3 linked regions of the Algoriphagus sp. Y33 genome follow. Each later gene encodes a partner of the first gene's protein in a complex. Links are inferred from orthologs where the notes say so. Each region holds a gene or a part of one and is shown in the gene's direction. Other genes may lie near its edges.

Region 1 (6,036 bases):
AATCACTCTAAAATCAGAAGAAAGAGCTTCTGCAAAATCACGCCACATCTCACCGATTTCGCAGAATCCATGGATCAAAATTACCGGTTCACCGGCACCTTTTTCAAAAAAATGAATAGCAGACATGTATTAAACTGTTTTGGAAACCTTGGCCATAGTTCTAACGGCTTCAGCGATCCCATGCGGGTCAAAGCCACATTCGCGGTGAAGTTCATGCTGCTCACCGTGCTCAATGATATCATCGGGAATACCCAAACGCTTTACTTGAGCGTGATACCCATGATCCATCATCCACTCGATCACGGCTGAGCCAAACCCACCCATAAGGCAGCCGTCTTCTACTGTGATTACCTTTTCGAATTTGCCAAAAATCTCATGAAGGAGTTCCCCATCTAGCGGCTTTACGAATCTCATATCGTATTGTGCAGGGTTCAGCCCCTCTTTTTCAAGTTTATTGCAAGCTTCCACTGCATAGTTGCCGATATGCCCAATCGTCAAAATTGCGATCTCTTCACCTTCTTTTATGATTCGGCCCTGGCCAACCGGAATTTGCTCAAAAGGTGTTTTCCACTCAGGCATCACGCCTTTTCCTCTAGGGTAGCGAATAGAATATGGCCCATTGTGGATGGAGGCTGAATACATCATATTACGGAGTTCTTCCTCATTCATGGGAGCTGAAACAACCAGGTTTGGAATACATCGGAAGAAAGCAATATCATAAGCACCATGGTGCGTAGGGCCATCAGCTCCGGCAAATCCTGCTCTATCCAAGCAAAAGACCACGGGTAGATTTTGAAGACATACATCGTGCAATACCTGGTCGTAAGCACGCTGCATAAAGGTAGAATAGATGTTGCAGAAAGGGACGAGCCCTTGTGTGGCCAGCCCTGCTGAGAAAGTCACGGCATGTTGCTCCGCTATTCCCACATCAAATGCCCGGTTTGGCATCGCTTTCATCATGATATTCATAGAAGAACCGGATGGCATGGCCGGGGTCACACCCATGATTCTATTGTCTAGCTCAGCCAGTTCTACCAACGTATGCCCAAAGACATCCTGGTATCTGGGAGCTTGCGGCGTGCTTGGAGTCGTTTTATATATTTCCCCAGTTACCTTATCAAATGTCCCCGGCGCATGCCAAGTCGTTTGATTTCCTTTTTCTGCTGGACCATATCCTTTTCCCTTCATTGTGATACAATGGAGGATTTTAGGACCCGGAATATCTTTGAGGTCTTTCAGTACTTCTGCCAAGTGGTTGACATCGTGTCCGTCTACTGGGCCGAAGTACCGGAGATTTAATGATTCGAAAAGGTTGCTTTGGTCAAGTAAAGCCGATTTGATTCCTCCTTCCACCTTAGAGAGCACATCTTGCGCACTTGTACCGAATTTGCTCAGCTTCCCTAAAATTTTCCATACCTCATCCTTAGCCTTGTTATAGGTTTTGGAAGTGGTAATATCAGTGAGATAATCTTTGAGTGCCCCGACATTTGGGTCGATAGCCATGCAGTTATCATTCAAAATGATCAAGAGATTGGTATCACTTACCCCAGCATGATTCATGGCTTCAAAAGCCATCCCACCCGTCATTGAACCGTCACCGATCACAGCTACGTGCTGTTTTTTAGTAAGACCTCTGTATTGAGAAGCTACAGCCATGCCCAATGCTGCAGAAATCGATGTGCTGGAGTGACCTACGCCAAAGGTATCGTATTCACTTTCTTTTCGTTTTGGGAAGCCGGAAATTCCCCCATAAAGACGGTTGGTATGAAAACGTGATCTTCTCTCAGTAAGAATTTTATGCCCGTAAGCCTGATGTCCAACGTCCCAGACTAACTGATCTTCGGGAGTATTAAGGACATAGTGAAGTGCAACCGTAAGTTCTACTACTCCTAGGCTAGCACTGAAATGTCCGCCATACACAGATACATTATCGATAATGTACTGACGCAGTTCATCACAGATTTGAACCAGCTTTTCCTTCGGAAACTTCTTAAGGTCTGCGGGGTTATTTATTTGGGCTAATAATTCTCCTGGTTCAATCAGCATTTTACAGCGGTAATATGTTCAAATTAGAATAACAACAATTATGCTTCTTTGTTTTTCCAATAAAGTAAATTTGGACAAGAGGCGATTGCCTCTTTCTCCGGCCGTTTCCAATTAATTTAGCTTAATTGAATATCTTTGGCTACAAGGTGGCAAAATTAACCAATAATTTAAATATCCTTTGAGTTTCGAAATCAAATTACCACTCTTCGAAGGTCCTTTTGACCTGATGCTCTTTTTCATCGAGCGTGATGAACTGGATATTTATGACATTCCTATTTCCAAGATTACCAATGACTTTCTGGATTATGTCCATCAGATGGAGCAAATGGAAATGGAGGTAGCCAGTGATTTTATCCTCTTTGCGGCTACACTAATGAAGATCAAATCACGGATGTTATTGCCCAGACCAGAGCTGAATGAAGAAGGGGAAGAAGTGGATCCCCGAGAGGAATTGATCAGGAATCTGCTGGAATACAAAAAGTACAAATCCGTCATCGAAGAACTTGCTTCGATGGAAGAGGAAGAGCTATCTAAGCAAAAGCGAGGAAATATAGTAGAAGAATTAAAAACGCTGAGCAAGGTGGATGATGTGGACGCAGAAATGCAGGATATGGATTTGTACAAATTGCTGAAAGTCTTCCAGCGGACTATGGCCAAAATGGCCTCACGGGTGGATGAAACAAAACACACCGTAATTCAGTATCCATATACTATCGCCCAGCAAAAAGAGTTTGTGTTGGAGAAAATCAGTTTCAGGAATAAAGTACCTTTCGCCGAATTCATCAGCATCAAACCCGACAAAATTTTTGTGATTTATACCTTTTTGGCAATTTTAGAATTACTTCAACTTTCCTTGGTTACGATCGTCATAGGTGATGGTTTCAATAACTTCTGGGTGGAAAAGACTGAGCCGATAGTTGCTGAATAGCGTATGAAATTGGATAATAAGAAGATTTTTCAGACCCTAAATCCGAATAAAATTTGGGTTCCCGTGATCATTGGTCTGGCCATTGTCTTCGGGATGTTTTATTTCGATCCGTCGGTAAACAAGGATTCTCTAAGGGGGGTATTTGATGCTTCTATGCCTTGGATAGTCGTTGCCATTGTGGTCATATTCTTTAGAGATGTGGGTTATGTATATCGAATCAGGGAAATTACACAACGGACACTTACTTGGAAGAGATCGATCTATGTTATTATCCTATGGGAGTTTGCTTCTGCGGTGACACCTTCGGTAGTGGGTGGCACAGCGGTTGCTATTTTTATTTTGAACAAGGAGGGGATCAAACTCGGCAGAGCTGTGGCCTACGTGATGGTGACAGCGATTCTGGATAACCTCTTCTTTGTTATAGGTGCGCCTATTATTCTATTTTTCGCAAAGGGGAATATATTTCCGGAGAGTAAACTTCTTGAGATGCAACTTGAAAATAGCATGGAGGCCATTTTCTGGATTTCTTATTCATTATACGCCGCTTACAGCATAGTGATGGCAGCGGCTTTATTTTATAGACCAAGGGTTTTTAAGTGGGTTTTAATCAAGCTTTTTTCAATCAAGTGGCTCAGAAAATGGAAACACGATGCGCAGGAATATGGCAACCAGATCATTGAAGCATCCAAGGAACTCTCAGGCAAAAGATGGAATTATTGGTTGCCGATAATTATAGCAACAATATTTATTTGGAGCTCTAGATATCTTATGTTGAATGCATTGATTTCCGCCTTTGTACCTTTGAATATCAATGACCATATCATCATCTTCGCCAGACAGGTGATCATGTGGATTGTGATGATGATCTCTCCTACTCCTGGAAGTAGCGGAACGGCCGAGTTTTTCTTTGCGCAGTTTTTCACTCAATTCTTAACAAACTACACGTTTGTTACCAGTATTGTATGGAGACTTTTATCCTATTATCCTTATTTAATTTTAGGCACATTTTTCTTGCCTCGATGGGTGAAGCAGGTCTTTTTTAAGAAAAAGAAAATAAATCCAAAGGAGGATGTATCAGGAAATTAGTCAAAACCAGATCGCAAAAATCACACAGGGGGTCATTTTCAACGGGCATGATGAGTTACTGATTTCTCAAATTGCCATTGATTCTAGACAAATCCTTCATTCGGAGAAGACATTATTCGTTGCTCTGAGAGGGGCAAAAGCCGACGGCAAGGATTTTATTCCTCAGCTGATAGAATCGGGAGTACGGACATTCTTGGTTCATCTTGATTTTGATGAGCTGGAATTTTCAGATTTTTGTTTTATCAAAGTCACTGATACCCGGCGTGCCTTGCAGCTACTGGCTCAGTATCAGCGTGAATTATTTTCGAAGCCTGTTGTAAGTATTGCGGGAAGCAATGGAAAAACGATTGTCAAAGAATGGTTGGGGCAGATTTTGGGACAGAAATACGCTGTGGCCAAAAGCCCAAAGAGTTATAATTCCCAAGTTGGTGTTCCTCTTTCGATATTTGGGATAGAGGGCTATCACCAAGTAGCGATTTTGGAAGCAGGAATCTCCAGAGCAGGAGAAATGGCTGTATTGGAGGAAATGATCAAGCCGAACCTTGGAATCTTCACAAATCTGGGAACGGCGCACCAAGAAGGCTTTGAAAATCCTGAAGCCAAGCTCAATGAGAAGCTTTCTCTTTTTGTGGGTTCGAATTACCTGATTTACTGCCGGGATCAGCAAAAGGTTTCTGAGCAAATAGAAGCCATGTTTTCTTCAGAGAAACTAGTCGGATGGTCAGATCGGTCGGGAGCGGAATTTACCAGATCCGTGAAAGTGAAAGCAAATGGAGCACGCTTGATTTTGATGAAATCAGATCTCACTACCCATACTTTTCAGGTTCCGTTTACAGATACGGCTTCTCTGGAAAATATCACGCATGTGATTGTAGCAGCTATGACTTTGGGACAAAGTGTAGAAGCTATTCAGGAAGGGATTTCACATGTGAAATCTGTGGATATGCGATTGACCCTGAAGCCTGGGATAAATGATTCTTTGCTGATAGATGACACTTACAACAATGACTTGGCAGGATTGAAGGTAGCACTGGACTTTATGCAGCAGCAGCGACCTAAACGGAGAAAAATTTTGATTTTGTCTGATTTGCTTCAGCAGGGTTCTCCGGAAAAAATATTTGGAGAAATTGCTGAATTGATCAAGAAATATGAATTTGATCAACTGTATGGTGTGGGCAGTGAAATTCTCTTTTTGAAGAAAGTTTTTCCGGAAACTTTCATAGGATTCAGATCTACTGCGGAGCTTTTGAAGAATCTTGATCCGGAAACTTTTCAGAATGACTTGATTTTAGTGACGGGTGCTAGGATTTTTGGTTTCGAAGACGTTGTAAATCAGCTTCAACAGAGAATTCATGGCACTACACTGGAAATCAATCTCAATGCACTTACCCACAATTACAATTTCTATAGGAAACTTCTTTCACCCACGACGAAAGTAATGGTGATGGTGAAGGCTTTTGCCTATGGAGGGGGTGCGGTAGAGATTGCCAACCAGATCCAAACGATGGGAGCAAATTATCTCGGTGTTGCTTTTTCGGATGAGGGAGTTGCATTGCGCAAGCAGGGGATCAAACTCCCAATTATGGTTCTAAATACGATGCAGGAATCCTTTGGCCTTTGCAGCGAGTTTGATTTGGAGCCGGTGGTTTTCAGTCCTGAGATTTTTGAAAGCCTTGGTTCTTGGTGTAGTATACGTAAAAAGAAGATGAAAATACATCTGGATTTGGACACCGGGATGCGCAGATTGGGTTTTGAGAAGAAGCATTTGTCCACCTTGAGGAGCTTGATACAATCAAATCCGCAATTGGAAATTGCGTCCATTTATACCCACTTAGTCGGTGCGGATGAAGAAGTGCACAGGAAGTTCTCTTTGGTTCAACTGGCGGATTTCGAAGAAATGAGGAGTGAAGTACTCGATGTCCTTTCGTACCAACCCCTGATCCATGCGCTCAATTCTGCAGGAATAGTTGCTTTTC
Region 2 (4,065 bases), 3.2 Mb from region 1 along the record:
TGGTAGCCTGATAAATAAAATAAGCCAATATGGCGACGATATAAAGTATATTTCCTAAATCCACAGGGGAAGTTAATCCATTTCATTTAGTATTACATATTTTTTTACCGCGGAGTTTGCGGAGGGTGATGTGGAGCGCATGATTCGATTCTTTTCAACTTAAAAATTGAACATTGAATTTGATCATTGATTACTTTTACAATAAAACCCTGACCACTGCGACTGAAAACTGATCACTACTTTTCCCAGATGCTACACCATAAATCTTTGGACAATCTCCCAAATGATCTTATTTTGTTTGATTATTTAAGACAAATCAAAAAGGATGCTGCTCAGTAAGCTGGAGATCAAAGGGTTCAAGAGTTTTGGGGATAAAATGGTGATCAACTTCGACAAGGGAATCACCGGTGTGGTAGGGCCAAACGGCTGTGGCAAATCCAATGTCGTGGATGCCATCCGCTGGGTGCTCGGAGAACAAAAAACCCGTATGCTCCGCTCCGACAAGATGGAGAACGTGATTTTTAACGGTACCAAAAACCGTAAAGCATCCAACCTTGCCGAAGTGTCCCTGACATTTGAAAACACCAAAAATCTACTTCCTACCGAATACACCTACGTCACCGTCACACGTCGGTACTACCGATCCGGAGAAAGTGAATATCAAATCAATGGAGTCACCTGTCGCCTGAAGGATATCACGAATCTCTTCATGGATACCGGGATCAATTCAAACAGCTATGCCATCATCGAGCTGAAAATGATCGATGAACTCCTCAATGACAAGAATAACTCACGTAGGGATTTGTTCGAGGAAGCTGCGGGAATTTCAAAATTCAAAAACAGAAAGAAGGAGACGCTCCGAAAACTTCAGGATACAGACGATGACTTGGCACGTGTGGAAGATGTGCTTTATGAAATAGAAAAAAACCTGAAAAGCCTGGAAAAACAGGCTAAGCAGGCTTCTAAGTATTTTGAGATTAAAAAGGATTATAGAGTAGCAAGTATCAATCTAGCAAAGAAAAGCATAGAGAAATACAGTAAATCGCTTATTGAGGCAAATCATAAAATCCAGGAAGAAGGAGACAAAAAACTACAACTTCAAACGCAGGTTGCAGACCAAGAAGCGCTACTCAGCCAATTAAAGGCTGATTTGATCCAAAAAGAAAAATTGCTTTCAAGCCGCCAAAAAGCACTGAATGAACATGTAAATAAGATCAGGACTTTTGAGTCGGAAAAGAAAATCAAAAATGAACGCCTGAGATTTTTGGAAGACCGATCCCAAAAATTGAGGGAACAGATTGATGCTGACCGAAAGTCAAATGATCGCGCAGGCTTTAGTCTCCGATCTCTAGAGCAGGAAAAGGAATCAGCCGAAAAGATGCTTGCCGAGAAGGAAATGATCGTTTCGGAACTACGGGAAGCTTACGAAAACCAAAAGTCAATTCAAGCTGAGAAGCAACTGGCCCAAAAGACAATCAATCATAACTTCGAAGTCCTTAAGGAAAAAGTCTATCAGCTAAGTAAGGATATTGAGATCAAACAAATTCAGCTTTCTACACTTAAGCAGGAATTGGAAAGAACTTCCAGCGATGATTCCAGCCAAGAAGCCAATCTAGTTGATTTCGAAGAGAAACTGATTGCACTGAAGGCCGAACTCGATGAGTCAAACAGTGGCTATCAGGAGTTAAAAACTAAGCAGGAAGATCTGGATCAGAAGATCGAAGAAACCAATCGGGTGATCGAAATGATCCGTGAGGAATTGACACAATCTTCCCGTAAACTCGACTCCAAAACCAACGAGTACAACCTCACCAAATCTCTGGTCGAGAATCTGGAAGGTTTTCCTGAGGCAATTAAATTCCTGAAGAAGAATCCAAGCTGGGGAAAGGATGTACCGCTCCTCTCCGATCTGCTGACTACCTCAGAAAAGTATAGAGTCACCATTGAAAATTACCTGGACAGCTACATGAATTATTATGTAGTGGAGACGGAATTGCAGGCAATTACTGCCATCCAACTACTGAGTGACTCTGCGAGAGGAAAGGCCAATTTCTTTGTGCTTGAGCATTTTGAGCGGTTCAAACCGAGTCAAAACAAGCTTTTTGCCAATGCAATCGCAGCTACAGAGATTATAGAATTTGATGTAAAGTATTCCCGCTTGATCAATTTCATTTTGGATAATGTGTACATAGTCCAAGGTGAGCACAGAGATTTCCCTCAGGATACTGAGGCCGTCTTCATCTCCGAGAACGGCAAATATACCAAGCGGAAATTCAGCATTTCAGGAGGTTCTGTGGGCCTTTTCGAAGGGAAAAGAATCGGTAGAGCCAAGAACTTGGAGAAGCTTGACAAAGAAATCAAAGAACTAAACAAGAAAGTCAGCAGCACCAGAAATAACCTGGACAACAAGTTGTCTGAACTTATGAAGCTGAAGGAGATCAGTTATAAAAAGACTTTGGAAGAATGGCAAAATAAGATCAATGCCATCAATCAGGATTTCGTATCTGTTCGAACCAAAAAGGAACAGCTGGCAGAATTACTCAGCTCCAATGCAAATAAGCGGGAGGATATTCTGGACAGAATCGCTTCCATAGAAGAAAGTTTGACCGAGATTCAGCCACAGCTCTTTGATGAGCGGGCGGAATTTGAAGCCATGCACGACGAGCTCGAAGAGCTAAACGAGTCCTACGAAAAGGAATCCGGACTACTTACCGAAAAATCCCAAGCTTTCAATGCCGAAAATATTCTGTACCATCAGCATCTGAACCGTGTGACGAGTTTGGATCAGGAAATAGAGTTTAAGCAATCGGCTTATGAGGGCTCCAAAGAACGGATAGAGAAATCTCAAACTGAGCTTTCCCAACTGGACACGGAAGTCAAATCCCTACTTGACAATAATGAAGTGAAGGATGACGAATTGATCGAATTGTATTCAGAAAAAGAGGGAATCGAAAAAGGCGTACAGGAGGCAGAGAAGGATTATTATGCTTCACGGGGATTGATAGACGAGACTGATCAGAAGATCCGGAGTTTCCAAAAATCAAAAGAAAGCTATGATCAGCTGATTCATGAACTGGAGAATGCAGTAAATGAAATCAAACTGAAAATGACCGGAATGAAGGAAAGGCTCAGTGTGGAATTTGAGCTGGATCTGGATGAATTGATGGAGGAAAATCCTGAAATAGATGAGGAATTCAGGGAGTTTGCCGAAGACAAGCTCCGTGATCTTGTCAGCAAACAAAAGGAAAAACTCGATAAAATCGGCCCAATCAACCCCATGGCGATGGAAGCGTATGATGAGATCAAGGTTCGGTATGACTTCATTACCACTCAAAAAGAAGATTTAATCAAAGCGAAAGAGTCTTTGATGACGACGATCAAGGAGATCGATCAGGTTGCCAAGGAGACCTTTTTGGAAGCTTTCGCAAAGATCAAGGAGAATTTCATCAAAGTTTTCCGCTCCCTCTTTACCGAGCAGGACGATTGTGATTTGACCTTGGTAGATCCAAGTAATCCTCTGGAATCTGCGATAGAGATTATGGCAAAGCCAAAAGGTAAGCGACCGCTGACAATCAACCAGCTATCCGGAGGAGAGAAGACGCTTACGGCTACTTCCCTACTCTTTTCTATTTACCTGCTGAAGCCTGCGCCTTTCTGTATATTTGATGAGGTGGATGCACCGCTGGATGATGCCAATATTGATAAGTTCAACCAGATTATCCAGCAATTCAGTGGAGAATCCCAGTTTATCATAGTCACGCATAACAAGCGTACCATGGCCAGCACGGATATTATTTATGGAATTACCATGATCGAAGCCGGGGTTTCTAGGGTAGTTCCGGTTGATTTGAGGGAGTTGGTCTAGAAGATCATTTCAAAAACCTAATCTGAAGATTCAGTTTAAAAAAACACTGATCCCCTACTTTATAGACTTTACCAAAATCATGTCTGGAACTACTCGCCGTTTCAAATTTTGTATTGTTTAGCAAGTAGTCTTCAAATTCATTTCTATTGTAAATATGGTAGCATACTATTTCGCCACCTTCTTTGACTATTAGATAACCT
Region 3 (2,723 bases), 480 kb from region 1 along the record:
AAATGAATTATTGGGGGCATCAGGGTTGTTCTCTTGGACAGGAACAGATAGTGGTGGAAGAATTGTACGGCCTGGCTATTATGTCTTATTAGTGGAGTTGTATGACTTGTCGGGGCGGATAAGGGTGATCAGAAAAACCATCGTGATTGCGACAAAATTTTAATTTTTTTCTATTTTAAAAAGTAGAAAACAGTATCTTAAAAAGCGTAACACCCCTAGACCATGGAAAAAGACCTTATTGGCCAAGCTCTGCAGCTGATTCACCTGCAGAATGGCAAAGACCTCAAGGAGGTTGCTCAGTACTTGAATATGAAGTATCGGATAGATGCTGATGCATTGGTTCTCCAGAGTAGATTAAAAAAAATCATATTAGAAGAGAAAGCCGTGGCATGATGGCTTTTTTTGTGAAAGTTTAGTTTTTCCACTGAGGACACTAAGGTTTTCGCAGAGGTCACAGTTAGAAATAATTTTCTTGGAAATCCAACGTGTCCATGTATTTTAGAGAACTAATTCTAAAAAGATCCGTCCCAATACTATTATCTAATTTTAGCAGGCTATGAGCAAGGAAGAAAAGACCGCATATTCTCAGGAAGAATTGAAAGAATTCGAAGTAATTATTCAGAAAAAACTTGAAAGCGCAAAGGAGGAATTACTTTCACTGAAGGAGTCATTAAGTAAAAAGAATGATAGTGGAACAGATTTTACCGCTTCTACATCGAAATTGCTTGAAGACGGTGCAGATACGCTGGAGCGTGAGAGCCAAAATCAACTGGCTGCAAGACAGCAGAAGTTCATCTACAACCTAGAGAATGCTTTGATTCGTATTAAGAACGGTACCTATGGTGTATGTGTAGATACAGGCAAGCTGATATCTAAAGAGCGATTGATGGCGGTACCGCATACAATGCATTCCATAGAAGCAAAACTTGCTAAAAAATAAGTTTTGGACTTTCTCCATAGACATATTGAAGCATTGATTTTTTGTGCTCCGACACCTTTACCCAAGGCAGAGATAATAAAGTGTTTGAGTGAGATGTTTGAAGCTGAGATTCCGGGCGATCATGTGGATCAAGCGATCAATGGCTTGAGCGAAAAATACCAATCAGAGGAATTTTCTTTTCAGCTGGAGCATTTGGGAGGTGGGTATCAGTTTTTGACCAAACCTGCTTATCAAACGTCGATTGGTATTCTTCTCCGGCAGCAATCGCAGAAGAGACTGTCAACTGCGCAATTGGAGACCTTGTCGATTATAGCTTATAAGCAACCCGTAACCAAAGGTGATATTGAGCAAATCCGGGGGGTAAATAGTGACTATTCGGTACAGAAGCTTCTGGAGAAAGAGCTGGTTGATATCAAAGGCAAATCAGATGGACTAGGCAGACCTTTGCTCTATGGCACATCGGACAAGTTTATGGAGTACTTTGGTATTAATTCTCTGAAAGATCTGCCTCAACCAAAAGATTTTTCGCAACCGGAAAACCAGATAGGAGAGGAGCGGGATTAATGAGTTTGCAGAGATCAGTGACAGTAAGCAGAAGGTTTGGGAGGAAACCTGAAAATCCTTTAGTCTAACGATTTTACTTTGGCCAGTTGGGCGATCAAGTACTTTTTGCCGGATTTTACTTCATGGCATAGTACTCTTGTCCTTCTTGTTTCTCCTTTTTCAAATTCCCTTCCGGAAAGTAAAAATCGGCTTCCGGGTTTTATGTCGGATAGGAAAACAATATCTGGGCTGGCACTTCTGTCATCGTATTTGCTCATTTCCTTCATTAGAAAAAGATCCGCAGCCGAACTGGCTTTCGGGTTTTTCATATACTTGCGTAGAGGAATCAATAAGTCTATAGGAAAAAAATCGGTTGAGAGAATGGGAAAAATTAATTTCTGAAAAGTCGATTTCCACTCTCTCCCATGTGGAGGAATTTCCATTCCGAATCTTACGAAGGCATGAAGATGTGCTACTTCGTGGATATAAGTAAGCAGAAATTGGAAGGGGTTAAGATCTGCATTGATCGTGATGGTCTGGATTTGACGATCTCTTCTATACCTGAAATCCCCAAGTTTTGTCTTTCGGGATGCTGTAGTTTTAAATGAAAAAGGTTCTTTTTCCCAAAGTTCGACTGCATAATTGATGGCAGCAGTAGGAATTTTTTGTGCCAGTATTTCCTTTAGTTTTTCAGACCCGCTCATACCGAAAAATACAAAAAAAGAGCCCCGCAATGCGGAGCTCAATGCATTTAGAAAAGGAAGAATTATTGAGCTGGCTCAATAACATCAGTGCTGTCTATTACTACAGTAGTATCAGCGTCTTCGATGATGATTTCTTCCTCTACAACAGGCTCTTCAACTACCTCGATAGTCTCAACAGTCTCTTCTTTTACTTCTTTGTTACCGCATGAAGCTACAGCGAACATGCTAGCGATTGCGAAAATTGCAAATACCTTTTTCATTTTTTGTGGTTTTCTTAATTACACAGCAAAGGTATTACAGTTTTGATCAATAAAACAATAGACCGTTTAAATATATTTTATTTGTTTTTGTAAATAATTTTGATCGGAACTCCTTCAAAATCAAAGTTTTCACGGAGTCTGTTTTCCAGATATCTTGTATAGGGGGATTTGATGTACTGGGGCAGGTTACAGAAGAATGCAAACACTGGATTTTTTGTCGGAAGTTGGGTGGAATATTTGATCTTGATGTACTTCCCTTTCCATGCGGGTGGGGGA

The links.
Region 2: the proteins of ID165_RS21365 (region 1) and smc are in contact, whole or in part, in a crystal structure (PDB 3ZGX), measured with the Bacillus subtilis proteins. The link is inferred for Algoriphagus sp. Y33 from one-to-one orthologs.
Region 3: ID165_RS21365 (region 1) and scpB share a complex: the UniProt entries of both Bacillus subtilis proteins name them as parts of the cohesin-like complex. The link is inferred for Algoriphagus sp. Y33 from one-to-one orthologs.

Annotation. Positions count from the first base shown.
Region 1 is NZ_CP061947.1:5,214,607-5,220,642, forward strand. What follows is about bases 1,210-4,099. They hold ID165_RS21365 (ScpA family protein), read left to right. Parts: upstream 1,210-2,224; coding sequence 2,225-2,974; downstream 2,975-4,099. Other genes in these bases: dxs (1-deoxy-D-xylulose-5-phosphate synthase), read right to left, coding at 1,210-2,046; ID165_RS21370 (lysylphosphatidylglycerol synthase transmembrane domain-containing protein), read left to right, coding at 2,978-4,060; ID165_RS21375 (bifunctional UDP-N-acetylmuramoyl-tripeptide:D-alanyl-D-alanine ligase/alanine racemase), read left to right, coding at 4,044-4,099. Also shown: ID165_RS21355 (alpha/beta fold hydrolase), read right to left, coding at 1-126; more of dxs, read right to left, coding at 130-1,209; more of ID165_RS21375, read left to right, coding at 4,100-6,036. UniProt on the Bacillus subtilis protein: Participates in chromosomal partition during cell division. May act via the formation of a condensin-like complex containing Smc and ScpB that pull DNA away from mid-cell into both cell halves.
Region 2 is NZ_CP061947.1:2,020,094-2,024,158, forward strand. It holds smc (chromosome segregation protein SMC), read left to right. Parts: upstream 1-325; coding sequence 326-3,865; downstream 3,866-4,065. Other genes in the region: ID165_RS08155 (hypothetical protein), read right to left, coding at 1-64; ID165_RS08165 (HpaII family restriction endonuclease), read right to left, coding at 3,870-4,065. UniProt on the Bacillus subtilis protein: Required for chromosome condensation and partitioning.
Region 3 is NZ_CP061947.1:5,693,954-5,696,676, forward strand. It holds scpB (SMC-Scp complex subunit ScpB), read left to right. Parts: upstream 1-943; coding sequence 944-1,504; downstream 1,505-2,723. Other genes in the region: ID165_RS23395 (lamin tail domain-containing protein), read left to right, coding at 1-163; ID165_RS23400 (hypothetical protein), read left to right, coding at 223-393; ID165_RS23405 (TraR/DksA C4-type zinc finger protein), read left to right, coding at 557-940; ID165_RS23415 (SprT-like domain-containing protein), read right to left, coding at 1,564-2,187; ID165_RS23420 (hypothetical protein), read right to left, coding at 2,250-2,447. UniProt on the Bacillus subtilis protein: Participates in chromosomal partition during cell division. May act via the formation of a condensin-like complex containing Smc and ScpA that pull DNA away from mid-cell into both cell halves.